Regions from separate parts of the Bacillus paramobilis genome, predicted to be linked through region 2. Evidence: a T-box and tRNA genes for the amino acid it is inferred to sense, from the RefSeq annotation. Region 2 holds a T-box; the other holds one or more tRNA genes.
What was found. A T-box is a leader RNA that pairs with one kind of tRNA and senses whether it is charged. The one in region 2 lies ahead of ileS2 (isoleucine--tRNA ligase), so its partner is inferred to be a tRNA-Ile.

Region 1: it has a tRNA-Ile gene. The T-box ahead of ileS2 (isoleucine--tRNA ligase) is inferred to sense a tRNA for this amino acid. The anticodon was not compared.

Annotation. Positions count from the first base shown of each region.
Region 1 is NZ_CP151108.1:5,251,986-5,258,951, forward strand. It holds gene tmk (dTMP kinase) at 1-319, opposite strand, end outside; gene AABL52_RS26905 (aminotransferase class I/II-fold pyridoxal phosphate-dependent enzyme) at 321-1,742, opposite strand; gene AABL52_RS26910 (sigma factor G inhibitor Gin) at 1,815-1,994, opposite strand; rRNA gene rrf (5S ribosomal RNA) at 2,185-2,300, opposite strand; rRNA gene AABL52_RS26920 (23S ribosomal RNA) at 2,350-5,271, opposite strand; tRNA gene AABL52_RS26925 (tRNA-Ala) at 5,352-5,427, opposite strand; tRNA gene AABL52_RS26930 (tRNA-Ile) at 5,438-5,514, opposite strand; rRNA gene AABL52_RS26935 (16S ribosomal RNA) at 5,645-6,966, opposite strand, start outside.
Region 2 is NZ_CP151108.1:1,508,743-1,515,708, forward strand. It holds gene AABL52_RS07990 (YggS family pyridoxal phosphate-dependent enzyme) at 1-26, shown strand, start outside; gene AABL52_RS07995 (cell division protein SepF) at 46-516, shown strand; gene AABL52_RS08000 (YggT family protein) at 523-786, shown strand; gene AABL52_RS08005 (RNA-binding protein) at 802-1,569, shown strand; gene divIVA (septum site-determining protein DivIVA) at 1,659-2,165, shown strand; T-box leader at 2,217-2,441, shown strand; gene ileS2 (isoleucine--tRNA ligase) at 2,513-5,278, shown strand; gene AABL52_RS08020 (molecular chaperone DnaK) at 5,435-5,764, shown strand; gene lspA (lipoprotein signal peptidase LspA) at 5,889-6,347, shown strand; gene AABL52_RS08030 (RluA family pseudouridine synthase) at 6,352-6,966, shown strand, end outside.

The DNA of each region.
Region 1 (6,966 bases), 1.5 Mb from region 2:
ATCCTTGATACGCTAAAGAGCTATCTATAAAACGATCACATAATACAAGGTAGTCCTCGTTAAGCGCTGGCATAACTTTTTCCACCAAATGTTGTCTACGTGCAGCAGCATACAGAAGCGCCTCTGTACGTGCTTCCATCATCGTATATTCTTGTTTATGTAAAATCGTTCTAATATCCTCAGAAATTGCAATACCACCTGGTTCTCTCGTCGCCATTACCTTCTGTTCTTTTTGTTCAAAGTATGGCAATAAACTTTGAATTAACGTTGTCTTACCAGAACCTTCTGGACCTTCAATTGTTACAAATAATCCCTTCATCCTAAAACCCACTTTCTATATCATACACTTTCATATATTTCGTACTGCCCTGAAAACGAGCGCCTGCTTTCTCTAAATACATAATTTGCTCTTTATGTTCTGAAGTAATTCTTTCCCCATACATAATCAATGGAATTCCTGGTGGATACGGAATCACCATTTCTGCCGCTATCATCCCAACTGATTCTTCTACAGATACTTCTTTTGTTTCATATCCTTCCAGTTGTTTATATGTATACGGTAAAGGAGAAATTTCCCCTTTATAAGTATAACGAATAGATTCCTTCTTGTCTTTTACCTCATAATATTGCAATGCCACTCGGATCATCTCTATAGCCTCCATATACTCCTTATTTACTTGCAAAGGCAAAATAAATAAGACATTATATGGATCCGCCATTTCTGTATATATACCGACCTTTTCAAATACAGACTGTAATTCGTATCCTGATAACTGACAACGTGTCTGTACGGTAACCTTTAACTCGTCTTGTAATGGATATTGTAAAATAGCTATTTGTGGAATAGAACACAATCCTTCTTTAAATTCCCGTAAAAACTCGACAATTTCATCCTGTCCCTTTTCTTTTATACGCGCTATTGTAAAGCGGGCAATATCAAGAGAAGTCATAATTGGATACGATGGACTACTCGATTGTAGCATACTTAAATAGGTAGAAACTTTTTCTTCTTTTACTAGGCGACTATTTATATGTAAATAGGATCCCATCGTCATCGCGGGTAATGTTTTATGTGCAGAATGAACTACAATATCTGCACCATATGCTAATGCTGACTTTGGAAATGCCCCCCCTAAACAAAAATGAGCACCATGTGCCTCATCTACTAAAACGGGGATTTTATGTGCATGTGCATAAGCGATGCTTGCCTCTAGATTCATCCCCATACCATAATAATTAGGGTGCGTTAAAATGAGTGCTTTCGCATTCGGATATTTTTCAATTGCTTCCCTAATAATTTCATCATGAATTCCCACTGGTACATTATAAGCTTCATCAATCCATGGATCTAAAAAAATTGGATTTGCTCCCGCTAATTTTAAACCATTAATAATTGATTTATGACAATTTCTTTGTACAAGAACAATGTCATGTTCCCGGCAACAAGACAAAATCATTGCTAAGTTCCCTACTGTTGAACCATTAATTAAAAAATAACTTTTTTCTACTTCATATACATCAGCTAATAATTGTTGCGCCTCATCTATACATTCAAACGGACTATGTAAATCATCTAACCCTGACAACTCAGTTACATCGATAGATAGTATATCTTTAAACTCCTCTACTGCCTCCTGAGGGAAGTTTAAACCATTTTTATGACCTGGAACATGAAAGGACAACGGCCCTCTTTCTTTAAACTCTATTAATGCCTCATATAAAGGTATGCGATTTTGATTCATCTATATCTCTTCCTTATTATTTCATTCTTTCTCTATTATACAGAACAAAAAAAATAATAGGCATATGCCTATTTAAAAATATGATACTTCTAATTTCCGAAGCTGTTTTAAATAATATATATACTTCGGATCATCTGTCTCCGTATTCACCATATCTTTTTCACATTCATAACATATTAAATTATTATAAACATATATTCCTTCTTTTCTTTCTGTCTCACAAACAATACAAACTTCATTTTTTGATTTCATATCCTTTCCTCCCTATTTAAAATGGACATATTTTATACTCCTATTCCTTAACAATTTACAGAAAAATATACATCAATCTCTTATATAATATGATTAATCCTTGGGCAACGTGTTTGTATTATCATTACTTCTTTTTACGTACTGTTTGAAAACACAAAAAACACAAGTCAAAAGACTTGTGTTTTTAATTGCTTGGCGACGTCCTACTCTCACAGGGACAAGGTCCCAACTACCATCGGCGCTAGAGAGCTTAACTTCCGTGTTCGGTATGGGAACGGGTGTGACCTCTCTGCCATCATCACCAAACTATGAAGGCATATTCCTTCAAAACTAGATAACATTTGCTACATATTATATGGTTAAGTCCTCGATCTATTAGTATTCGTCAGCTCCACATGTCACCATGCTTCCACCTCGAACCTATCAACCTGATCATCTTTCAGGGATCTTACTAGCTTACGCTATGGGAAATCTCATCTTGAGGGGGGCTTCATGCTTAGATGCTTTCAGCACTTATCCCTTCCGCACATAGCTACCCAGCTATGCCCTTGGCAGAACAACTGGTACACCAGCGGTGCGTCCATCCCGGTCCTCTCGTACTAAGGACAGCTCCTCTCAAATTTCCTACGCCCACGACGGATAGGGACCGAACTGTCTCACGACGTTCTGAACCCAGCTCGCGTACCGCTTTAATGGGCGAACAGCCCAACCCTTGGGACCGACTACAGCCCCAGGATGCGATGAGCCGACATCGAGGTGCCAAACCTCCCCGTCGATGTGGACTCTTGGGGGAGATAAGCCTGTTATCCCCGGGGTAGCTTTTATCCGTTGAGCGATGGCCCTTCCATGCGGAACCACCGGATCACTAAGCCCGACTTTCGTCCCTGCTCGACTTGTAGGTCTCGCAGTCAAGCTCCCTTATGCCTTTGCACTCTACGAATGATTTCCAACCATTCTGAGGGAACCTTTGGGCGCCTCCGTTACACTTTAGGAGGCGACCGCCCCAGTCAAACTGCCCACCTGACACTGTCTCCCGGGTCGATAAGACCCGTAGGTTAGAATTTCAATACAGTCAGGGCGGTATCCCACCAGCGCCTCCACCGAAGCTAGCGCTCCGGTTTCAATGGCTCCCGCCTATCCTGTACAAACTGTACCAAAATTCAATATCAGGCTACAGTAAAGCTCCACGGGGTCTTTCCGTCCTGTCGCGGGTAACCTGCATCTTCACAGGTACTATAATTTCACCGAGTCTCTGGTTGAGACAGTGCCCAAATCGTTACACCTTTCGTGCGGGTCGGAACTTACCCGACAAGGAATTTCGCTACCTTAGGACCGTTATAGTTACGGCCGCCGTTTACTGGGGCTTCAGTTCAGAGCTTCGCTTACGCTAACCCCTCTCCTTAACCTTCCAGCACCGGGCAGGTGTCACCCCCTATACTTCGCCTTACGGCTTCGCAGAGAGCTGTGTTTTTGCTAAACAGTCGCTTGGGCCTATTCACTGCGGCTTTCCGTTAAGAAAGCACCCCTTCTCCCGAAGTTACGGGGTCATTTTGCCGAGTTCCTTAACCAGAGTTCTCTCGCACACCTTAGGATTCTCTCCTCGCCTACCTGTGTCGGTTTGCGGTACAGGCACCTTTTATCTCGCTAGAAGCTTTTCTTGGCAGCGGGGAATCAAAGACTTCGCTCCATAAGGAGCTTCCCCATCACAGCTCAGCCTTCACGATAAGCGGATTTGCCTACTTATCAGCCTAACTGCTTGGACGTGCACAACCAATCGCACGCTTCTTCTATCCTTCTGCGTCCCTCCATTGCTCAAACGATAAAGAGGTGGTACAGGAATATCAACCTGTTGTCCATCGCCTACGCCTGTCGGCCTCGGCTTAGGTCCTGACTAACCCTGAGCGGACGAGCCTTCCTCAGGAAACCTTAGGCATTCGGTGGACGGGATTCTCACCCGTCTTTCGCTACTCATACCGGCATTCTCACTTCTAAGCGCTCCACCAGTCCTTCCGGTCTGACTTCACTGCACTTAGAACGCTCCCCTACCACTGATACCATTGGTATCAATTCGCAGCTTCGGTGGTGTATTTAGCCCCGGTACATTTTCGGCGCAGAGTCACTCGACTAGTGAGCTATTACGCACTCTTTAAATGGTGGCTGCTTCTAAGCCAACATCCTAGTTGTCTAAGCAACTCCACATCCTTTTCCACTTAATACACACTTTGGGACCTTAGCTGGCGATCTGGGCTGTTTCCCTCTTGACTACGGATCTTATCACTCGCAGTCTGACTCCTAAGGATAAGTCATTGGCATTCGGAGTTTGACTGAATTCGGTAATCCGATGAGGACCCCTAGTTCAATCAGTGCTCTACCTCCAAGACTCTTACACTTAAGGCTAGCCCTAAAGCTATTTCGGGGAGAACCAGCTATCTCCAGGTTCGATTGGAATTTCTCCGCTACCCACACCTCATCCCCGCACTTTTCAACGTGCGTGGGTTCGGGCCTCCATTCAGTGTTACCTGAACTTCACCCTGGACATGGGTAGATCACCTGGTTTCGGGTCTACGACCACGTACTAAACGCCCTATTCAGACTCGCTTTCGCTGCGGCTCCGCCTCTTCAGCTTAACCTCGCACGGGATCGTAACTCGCCGGTTCATTCTACAAAAGGCACGCCATCACCCATTAACGGGCTCTGACTATTTGTAGGCACACGGTTTCAGGATCTCTTTCACTCCCCTTCCGGGGTGCTTTTCACCTTTCCCTCACGGTACTGGTTCACTATCGATCACTAGGGAGTATTTAGCCTTGGGAGATGGTCCTCCCAGATTCCGACGGAATTTCACGTGTTCCGCCGTACTCAGGATACATTCAAGAGAGAACGAAGTTTCGACTACGGGGTTGTTACCCTCTACGACGGACCTTTCCAGGTCGCTTCGTCTACCTCGTTCCTTTGTAACTCCGTATAGAATGTCCTACAACCCCAAGAGGCAAGCCTCTTGGTTTGGGCTATGTTCCGTTTCGCTCGCCGCTACTCAGGAAATCGCATTTGCTTTCTCTTCCTCCAGGTACTTAGATGTTTCAGTTCCCTGGGTCTGTCTTCCTTACCCTATGTATTCAGGTAAGGATACCATACCATTACGTATGGTGGGTTTCCCCATTCGGAAATCTTCGGATCAAAGCTTACTTACAGCTCCCCGAAGCATATCGGCGTTAGTCCCGTCCTTCATCGACTCCTAGTGTCAAGGCATCCACCGTGCGCCCTTTCTAACTTAACCAAACTAAAAATTAAAAAATATGAGCTACACTGTTATCTAGTTTTCAAAGAACATACCATTTGCTATTTAAAATAGCTTTTTGGTGGAGCCTAGCGGGATCGAACCGCTGACCTCCTGCGTGCAAGGCAGGCGCTCTCCCAGCTGAGCTAAGGCCCCAAAAGTTGTATGGTGGGCCTAAATGGACTCGAACCATCGACCTCACGCTTATCAGGCGTGCGCTCTAACCAGCTGAGCTATAGGCCCATACAAATTGCAGGATTTATTTATATCATATCCTCATTTAAGAGTCAATACTTAATTGAACTCTCAAAACTAAACGAAAACGAAACACGGAAACTTATATTGATGAACAGTGTTCATCAATTCTCCATAGAAAGGAGGTGATCCAGCCGCACCTTCCGATACGGCTACCTTGTTACGACTTCACCCCAATCATCTGTCCCACCTTAGGCGGCTGGCTCCAAAAAGGTTACCCCACCGACTTCGGGTGTTACAAACTCTCGTGGTGTGACGGGCGGTGTGTACAAGGCCCGGGAACGTATTCACCGCGGCATGCTGATCCGCGATTACTAGCGATTCCAGCTTCATGTAGGCGAGTTGCAGCCTACAATCCGAACTGAGAACGGTTTTATGAGATTAGCTCCACCTCGCGGTCTTGCAGCTCTTTGTACCGTCCATTGTAGCACGTGTGTAGCCCAGGTCATAAGGGGCATGATGATTTGACGTCATCCCCACCTTCCTCCGGTTTGTCACCGGCAGTCACCTTAGAGTGCCCAACTTAATGATGGCAACTAAGATCAAGGGTTGCGCTCGTTGCGGGACTTAACCCAACATCTCACGACACGAGCTGACGACAACCATGCACCACCTGTCACTCTGCTCCCGAAGGAGAAGCCCTATCTCTAGGGTTTTCAGAGGATGTCAAGACCTGGTAAGGTTCTTCGCGTTGCTTCGAATTAAACCACATGCTCCACCGCTTGTGCGGGCCCCCGTCAATTCCTTTGAGTTTCAGCCTTGCGGCCGTACTCCCCAGGCGGAGTGCTTAATGCGTTAACTTCAGCACTAAAGGGCGGAAACCCTCTAACACTTAGCACTCATCGTTTACGGCGTGGACTACCAGGGTATCTAATCCTGTTTGCTCCCCACGCTTTCGCGCCTCAGTGTCAGTTACAGACCAGAAAGTCGCCTTCGCCACTGGTGTTCCTCCATATCTCTACGCATTTCACCGCTACACATGGAATTCCACTTTCCTCTTCTGCACTCAAGTCTCCCAGTTTCCAATGACCCTCCACGGTTGAGCCGTGGGCTTTCACATCAGACTTAAGAAACCACCTGCGCGCGCTTTACGCCCAATAATTCCGGATAACGCTTGCCACCTACGTATTACCGCGGCTGCTGGCACGTAGTTAGCCGTGGCTTTCTGGTTAGGTACCGTCAAGGTGCCAGCTTATTCAACTAGCACTTGTTCTTCCCTAACAACAGAGTTTTACGACCCGAAAGCCTTCATCACTCACGCGGCGTTGCTCCGTCAGACTTTCGTCCATTGCGGAAGATTCCCTACTGCTGCCTCCCGTAGGAGTCTGGGCCGTGTCTCAGTCCCAGTGTGGCCGATCACCCTCTCAGGTCGGCTACGCATCGTTGCCTTGGTGAGCCGTTACCTCACCAACTAGCTAATGCGACGCGGGTCCATCCATA
Region 2 (6,966 bases):
GGACGATTTTAGTAGGAAAAGCGTAAAAGGAAGGAGAATCTTATTATGAGTTGGTCAAAAGTAAAATACTTCTTTTTTGATACACCGGAAGAAAAAGAAGCAGCTCAATATAGTTATGAAAAGGAGCAAACAGACATGAAGAAGCAGCAAGATCCGCCTGAACAACAAGATGTTACGTTTCCAAAAGCGCAACCGAAACAAAATGTTGTGAGCATTGAAACCGCAAAGCAATCTTCAAAAGTTGTTTTATTAGAACCACGCACGTATTCAGAAGCGCAAGGGATTGCGGACCATTTAAAAGGTAGACGAGCTGTTGTGATTAATTTACAACGAATGTCTACTGATCAAGCTGTACGTATCGTTGACTTTTTAAGTGGTACTGTATACGCTATAGGCGGGGACATTCAAAAAATAGGACCGAAAACATTTATGTGTACGCCTGAAAATGTAGATATTGTTGGTGCAATTTCAGAGTTATTCGGTGAAGAAGAAGACACAAATATAAAGAGGTGGTAATACGCCATGATAACAGTTTTAAACGTTTTAATTACTGCTATCGAGATTTACTCGTGGGCACTTATTATTTACATTCTCCTATCATGGTTCCCAGGTGCGAAGGAATCGACTTTTGGAGATATTCTTGCGCGTATTTGTGAACCGTATTTAGAACCATTTCGCAGATTTATCCCGCCGCTTGGTATGATTGATATCTCTCCACTCGTTGCGATTTTTACATTAAAGCTTGCTACGAAGGGTTTAGTAAGTATATTCGGCTATTTCTTATAGTAAGAGGTTAAATACATGAGCATCTATGAACATTTCAGACCCGATGAAGAGGTCTTTGTGGATAAGGTGTTAGAGTGGAAGCGAGTAGCGGAGTACCATCAAGTGAAGTTAACAGACTTCCTTGATCCAAGACAACAACAAATTGTCACTATGGTGATAGGTCAAGGGGATGTTTCTGTACAGTTTGATGGTGCAACGCCTCATGCAGAGCGCAAAAGAGCACTCATTTATCCGGACTATCTAGTAGTAAATGAAGAAGAATTTCAAGTAGAAGTATTGGAAATTGACTATCCTTCCAAGTTTTATACGCTAGAACATAGGCAAATATTAGGTACATTTATGTCTCTCGGTTTAACGAGAGAAAAGTGTGGTGATATTTTGCTTCAAGAAGATCGTGCCCAAATTGTAGTCGCAAAAGAAGTTGTATCTTATATTGAGATGAACTTACAAACTATAGGGAAAGCGAAAGTTTCCTTATCGCCAGTGCAAGGAGAAAAAATTCTACAGATGCAAGAAACGTGGGGAGAGAAATCTGGAACGGTTTCTTCACTTCGTTTAGATGTTATGTTAGCTGAAATGTTACATATATCCAGACAAAAAGTACAACCTTTCATAAAAAATGGTTTAGTAAAAGTGAATTGGAAAACAGTGGAGCAAACTTCTTATGAATGTTATCCAGGGGATGTTTTTTCAGTGAGAGGATATGGGCGAAGTAAATTGTTTTCTGTAGAAGGTAGAACAAAGCGCGACAAATGGAGAATTTTGTATGGTATACTAAAATGATTGGTTTTTTAGAAGGAAATCCTCCTATTTTGTCGAAGAAAAGATATAATTGAAAGAGGAAATTTAGATAATTACTTGGAGGTGGCGTTGTGCCGTTAACACCATTAGATATTCATAACAAAGAATTTGGTCGCGGATTCCGTGGCTATGATGAAGATCAAGTAAATGAGTTTCTTGATCAAATTATCAAAGATTATGAATTAGTCATTCGTGAGAAAAAAGCTTTAGAAGAAAAAGTCGCGCAATTAGAAGGAAAGTTAGATCATTTCTCTAATATTGAAGATACGTTAAACAAATCGATCGTTGTTGCACAAGAAGCAGCGGAAGAAGTAAAACGTAATGCGCAAAAAGAAGCAAAATTAATCGTACGTGAAGCTGAAAAGAATGCAGACCGTATTATTAACGAAGCGTTAGTAAAATCAAGAAAAGTTGCTTTTGATATTGAAGAGCTAAAGAAACAAGCGAAAGTATTCCGCACTCGTTTCCGTATGTTACTAGAAACACAGCTTGAAATGTTAAACAACGATGATTGGGATAAACTAATTGAGTTAGAAGACGAAGTAGATGAACTGTTGAAAAAAGAAGAAACAGTGTAAGCTTGACGTTTTTCTCATTATTACATATAATTTTAAACAACATATTTATTAAGAAAAACGAAGATAGGGATAAGTACCTTTTTCATACCTTATATAGCGAACTGAGGATGGTGTAAGCTCAGGATAAGGAGATAATGGGAATATCACCCTGGAGTTCCGCGCTGAACAAATAGAGTAAGCGTAGGCGTATATTCGCGTTAAGAATATAAAGAGGATTGTATACCTATGTATAGGATCTACTAGGGTGGTACCGCGGGAGACTTTCTCGTCCCTTTTTGGGATGAGAAGGTCTCTTTTTTATTCCGTTTTTTAAGTGTTTCTTTTATACATGTAAGGAGGAATTGAGCATGGAGTACAAAAATACATTACTAATGCCAAAAACAGAGTTCCCAATGCGTGGGAATTTACCAAAACGTGAGCCTGCAATGCAAGAACAGTGGGCTGAAATGAATATTTATGAAAAGGTACAAGAACATACGAAAGGTCGTCCTTTATTTGTATTGCATGATGGACCTCCATATGCGAATGGTGACATTCATATGGGACATGCGTTAAATAAAGTGTTAAAAGACTTTATTGTTCGTTATAAATCAATGACTGGTTACTGTGCACCATATGTACCAGGTTGGGATACACACGGTTTACCAATTGAGCAAGCTTTAACAAATAAAGGTGTAAAGCGTAAAGAAATGACAGTTGCGGAGTTCCGTAAGTTATGTGCAGAGTATGCATATGAGCAAGTAGAACGTCAACGTGAACAATTTAAGCGTTTAGGTGTACGTGCTGATTGGGATAACCCATACATTACTTTAGAGCCAGCTTATGAAGCGCAACAAATTAAAGTGTTTGGTGATATGGCGAAAAAAGGTTATATCTATAAAGGGCAAAAACCAGTTTACTGGTCTCCAACGAGTGAATCAGCTTTAGCAGAAGCTGAAATTGAATATCAAGATAAAAAATCAGCATCTATTTACGTAGCATTCCCTGTAAAAGACGGAAAGAACGTATTAGAAGGTGATGAGAAATTCATTATCTGGACAACAACACCTTGGACGTTACCTGCAAACTTAGGTATTTCTGTTCACCCAGAACTTGAATACGCTATTGTAAAAGTAAATAATGAGAAATATATTATTGCTTCTGAACTATTTGAGACAGTTGCAAAAACGTTAGAGTGGGAAAATACTGAAGTTGTGAAAACGGTAAAAGGTAGCGAACTTGAGTATACAGTTGCAAAACATCCATTCTACGATCGTGATTCATTAGTTATGCTAGGAGATCACGTAACAACAGATGCAGGTACAGGTTGTGTTCATACAGCACCAGGACACGGGGAAGATGACTTCGTTGTTGGTAAAAAGTATGGATTAGAAGTACTTTGTCCAGTTGATGATAAAGGTGTATTAACAAATGAAGCACCTGGATTTGAAGGTTTATTCTATGATAAAGCTAACAAGCCAATTACAGAGAAATTAGAAGAAGTAGGCGCGTTACTGAAACTAACATTCATTACGCATTCATACCCACATGATTGGAGAACGAAAAAACCAATTATTTTCCGTGCGACAGCACAGTGGTTTGCATCTATTGAAGCGTTCCGTAAAGAATTATTAGAAGCTGTTGCGGAAACAAAATGGGTACCGGCATGGGGAGAAACTCGTCTTCATAATATGGTTCGTGACCGTGGTGACTGGTGTATTTCTCGTCAGCGTGCATGGGGTGTGCCAATCCCTGTATTCTATGCAGAAAATGGCGATCCAATTATTACAGATGAAACAATTAACCATGTAGCAGATTTATTCCGTGAGCACGGTTCTAACGTATGGTTCGAGCGTGAAGCGAAAGATCTATTACCAGAAGGATTTACACATACAGGTAGCCCGAATGGTGAATTCCGTAAAGAAACAGACATCATGGATGTATGGTTTGATTCAGGTTCTTCTCACCAAGCGGTATTAGAAGAGCGCGATGACTTACAACGTCCAGCTGATTTATATTTAGAAGGATCTGACCAGTATCGTGGTTGGTTTAACTCTTCATTATCAACAGCAGTTGCTGTAACAGGTAAAGCTCCATATAAAGGCGTACTAAGCCATGGTTTCGTATTAGATGGTGAAGGACGTAAAATGAGTAAGTCGATTGGAAACATCGTCGTACCGAAGAAAATTATGGATCAATTAGGCGGAGACATTTTACGCTTATGGGTATCTTCTGTTGACTATCAATCTGATGTACGTATTTCAGATGATATTTTAAAACAAGTAGCAGAAGTGTATCGTAAAATCCGTAACACATTCCGTTTCTTATTAGGAAACTTAGATGACTTTAAGCCAAGTGAAAATACAGTAGCTGTAGCTGAACTTCGTGAAGTAGATCGTTACATGCTAGTGAAATTAAATGACTTAATTACAAAAGTAAAAGAAGCATATGAAACATACGACTTCGCTGCTGTATATCATGCAATTCATAACTTCTGTACAATTGATTTAAGTTCATTCTACTTAGACTTTGCAAAAGACATTTTATACATTGAAGGTGCAAACCATGAAGATCGTCGTGCAATTCAAACTGTATTATATGATGTTCTTGTTGCGTTGACGAAACTTGTAACACCAATCTTACCGCATACGGCCGATGAAGTATGGCCATATGTTCCAGGTGTAACAGAAGAAAGTGTACAATTAACTGATATGCCAGAAGCTGTACAATTAGATGGTGCGGAAGAATTAAAAACAAAATGGGATGCATTTATGACATTACGTGATGACGTATTAAAAGCGTTAGAAGTAGCTCGTAATGAAAAAGTAATCGGTAAGTCATTAAATGCAAGCATTACGTTATATCCAACTGCAGAAATGAAAGCTATGTTAGAGTCTATTAGCGAAGACTTAAAGCAATTATTCATCGTCTCTGAGTATAAACTTGGTGGCATGATGGAAGAAGCACCAGCAGATGCGCCGAAGTATGAGCATACAGCGGTTGTTGTTGCTCAAGCAACTGGTGAAACATGTGAACGTTGTTGGGTAGTTTCAGAAACAATTGGTAAAGATGCTGAACATGAAACATTATGTGAGCGTTGTGCAACAGTTGTTAAAGAAAACTATGTAAAGTAATAAAAAACTGACTGTGCCTAAGTGCAGTCAGTTTTTTTATTGAAGATATATTGAAATGACTTTCACTCTCTTTCCTATGAAGGAAAAATGTGTGTGAGGTAAGCATAGAAATTTCGGACACACTAATCGTACATTGCAGCTGGGAGGAATGTACACGTGAATGAAATGTATATGGAAATCAAAGAAGAATTGCAATTGATGCGAAAAGAGTTACAAGAGAGGCTAGCTAAAGAGGTCATGCACAAATATGATACAGAGTTTAGCGAAGAGCTTGGATATGAAATTAAGGAAGAGATAAAGAAAAAACTCCTATTACATGATATAAAAGAGGACTTAAAAGATGTAGAACGCGCATTATTTAAAATGGAAATAGATATGTATGGTATTTGTGAAGAGACAGGGAGAGTAATTTCGGTAAAACAAATGAAGACGATGCCGACTGCCCGTACCATTCATGAATTTTTCTATGAAAAAGTAAATGTATGAATGCGCACAACGATATTATATTACCTTTTTTTAATTTATTTTATTCTTCTATAAAGGTTCATTGTGAAAAGGTTGCAGCTATGCTAAAATTTTGAGGTACACTGTCTTTGTGGGGGAAATGAAAATGATATATTATGTAATAGCGTTATTTGTCATTGCCATCGATCAAATATCGAAATGGCTAATTGTAAAGAACATGGAATTGGGTACGAGCATTCCGATTATCGATAATGTATTATACATAACATCACATCGAAATAGAGGAGCTGCCTGGGGGATTTTAGAAAACAAAATGTGGTTTTTCTACATTATTACAGTCGTTTTTGTAGCATTTATCGTAATTTATATGAAAAAATATGCGAAAACAGACAAACTTCTAGGAATTTCATTAGGTCTAATATTAGGCGGAGCAATTGGTAATTTCATTGATCGTGTATTTAGACAAGAAGTAGTGGATTTCATTCACGTGTATATTTTCTCGTACAACTATCCAGTATTCAATATAGCTGATTCAGCATTATGTATTGGTGTTGTATTAATTATTATTCAAACATTATTAGAAGGCAAGAAAACGAAGGAGTAATTGAATGAGTGAAGTAGTACAAGTAACAGTTGCAGAAGAACAAAAAAGCGAGCGAATTGATAAATTCGTTGCAGAAATAAACAGTGAATGGTCACGTTCACAAGTACAACAATGGATTAAAGAGAATGTTGTTACAGTTAATGGAAAATCGGTAAAAGTGAATTATAAAGTGAAAGAAAACGATGAAATTACAGTAACGATTCCTGATCCAGAAGAGTTAGATATTCAAGCAGAAGATATGAACTTAGAAATTTATTATGAAGATGCAGATGTACTCGTTGTTAATAAGCCGCGTGGTATGGTTGTACATCCAGCACCAGGTCATACAAGTGGTACGCTTGTGAACGGTCTTATGCACCACTGTACAGACTTATCAGGCATTAACGGTGTAATGCGTCCAGGTATCGTGCATCGTATTGATAAAGATACATCAGGCCTATTAATGGTTGCTAAAAATGATATGGCACACGAATCACTTGTAAATCAACTTGTAGCAAAAACAGTAACAAGACGTTACAAAGCGATTGTACACGGTGTTATTCCGCATGATAAGGGAACAATTGATGCTCCGATTGCTCGTGATAAGAAAGAGCGCCAAAGTATGACGGTTGATGAAAAT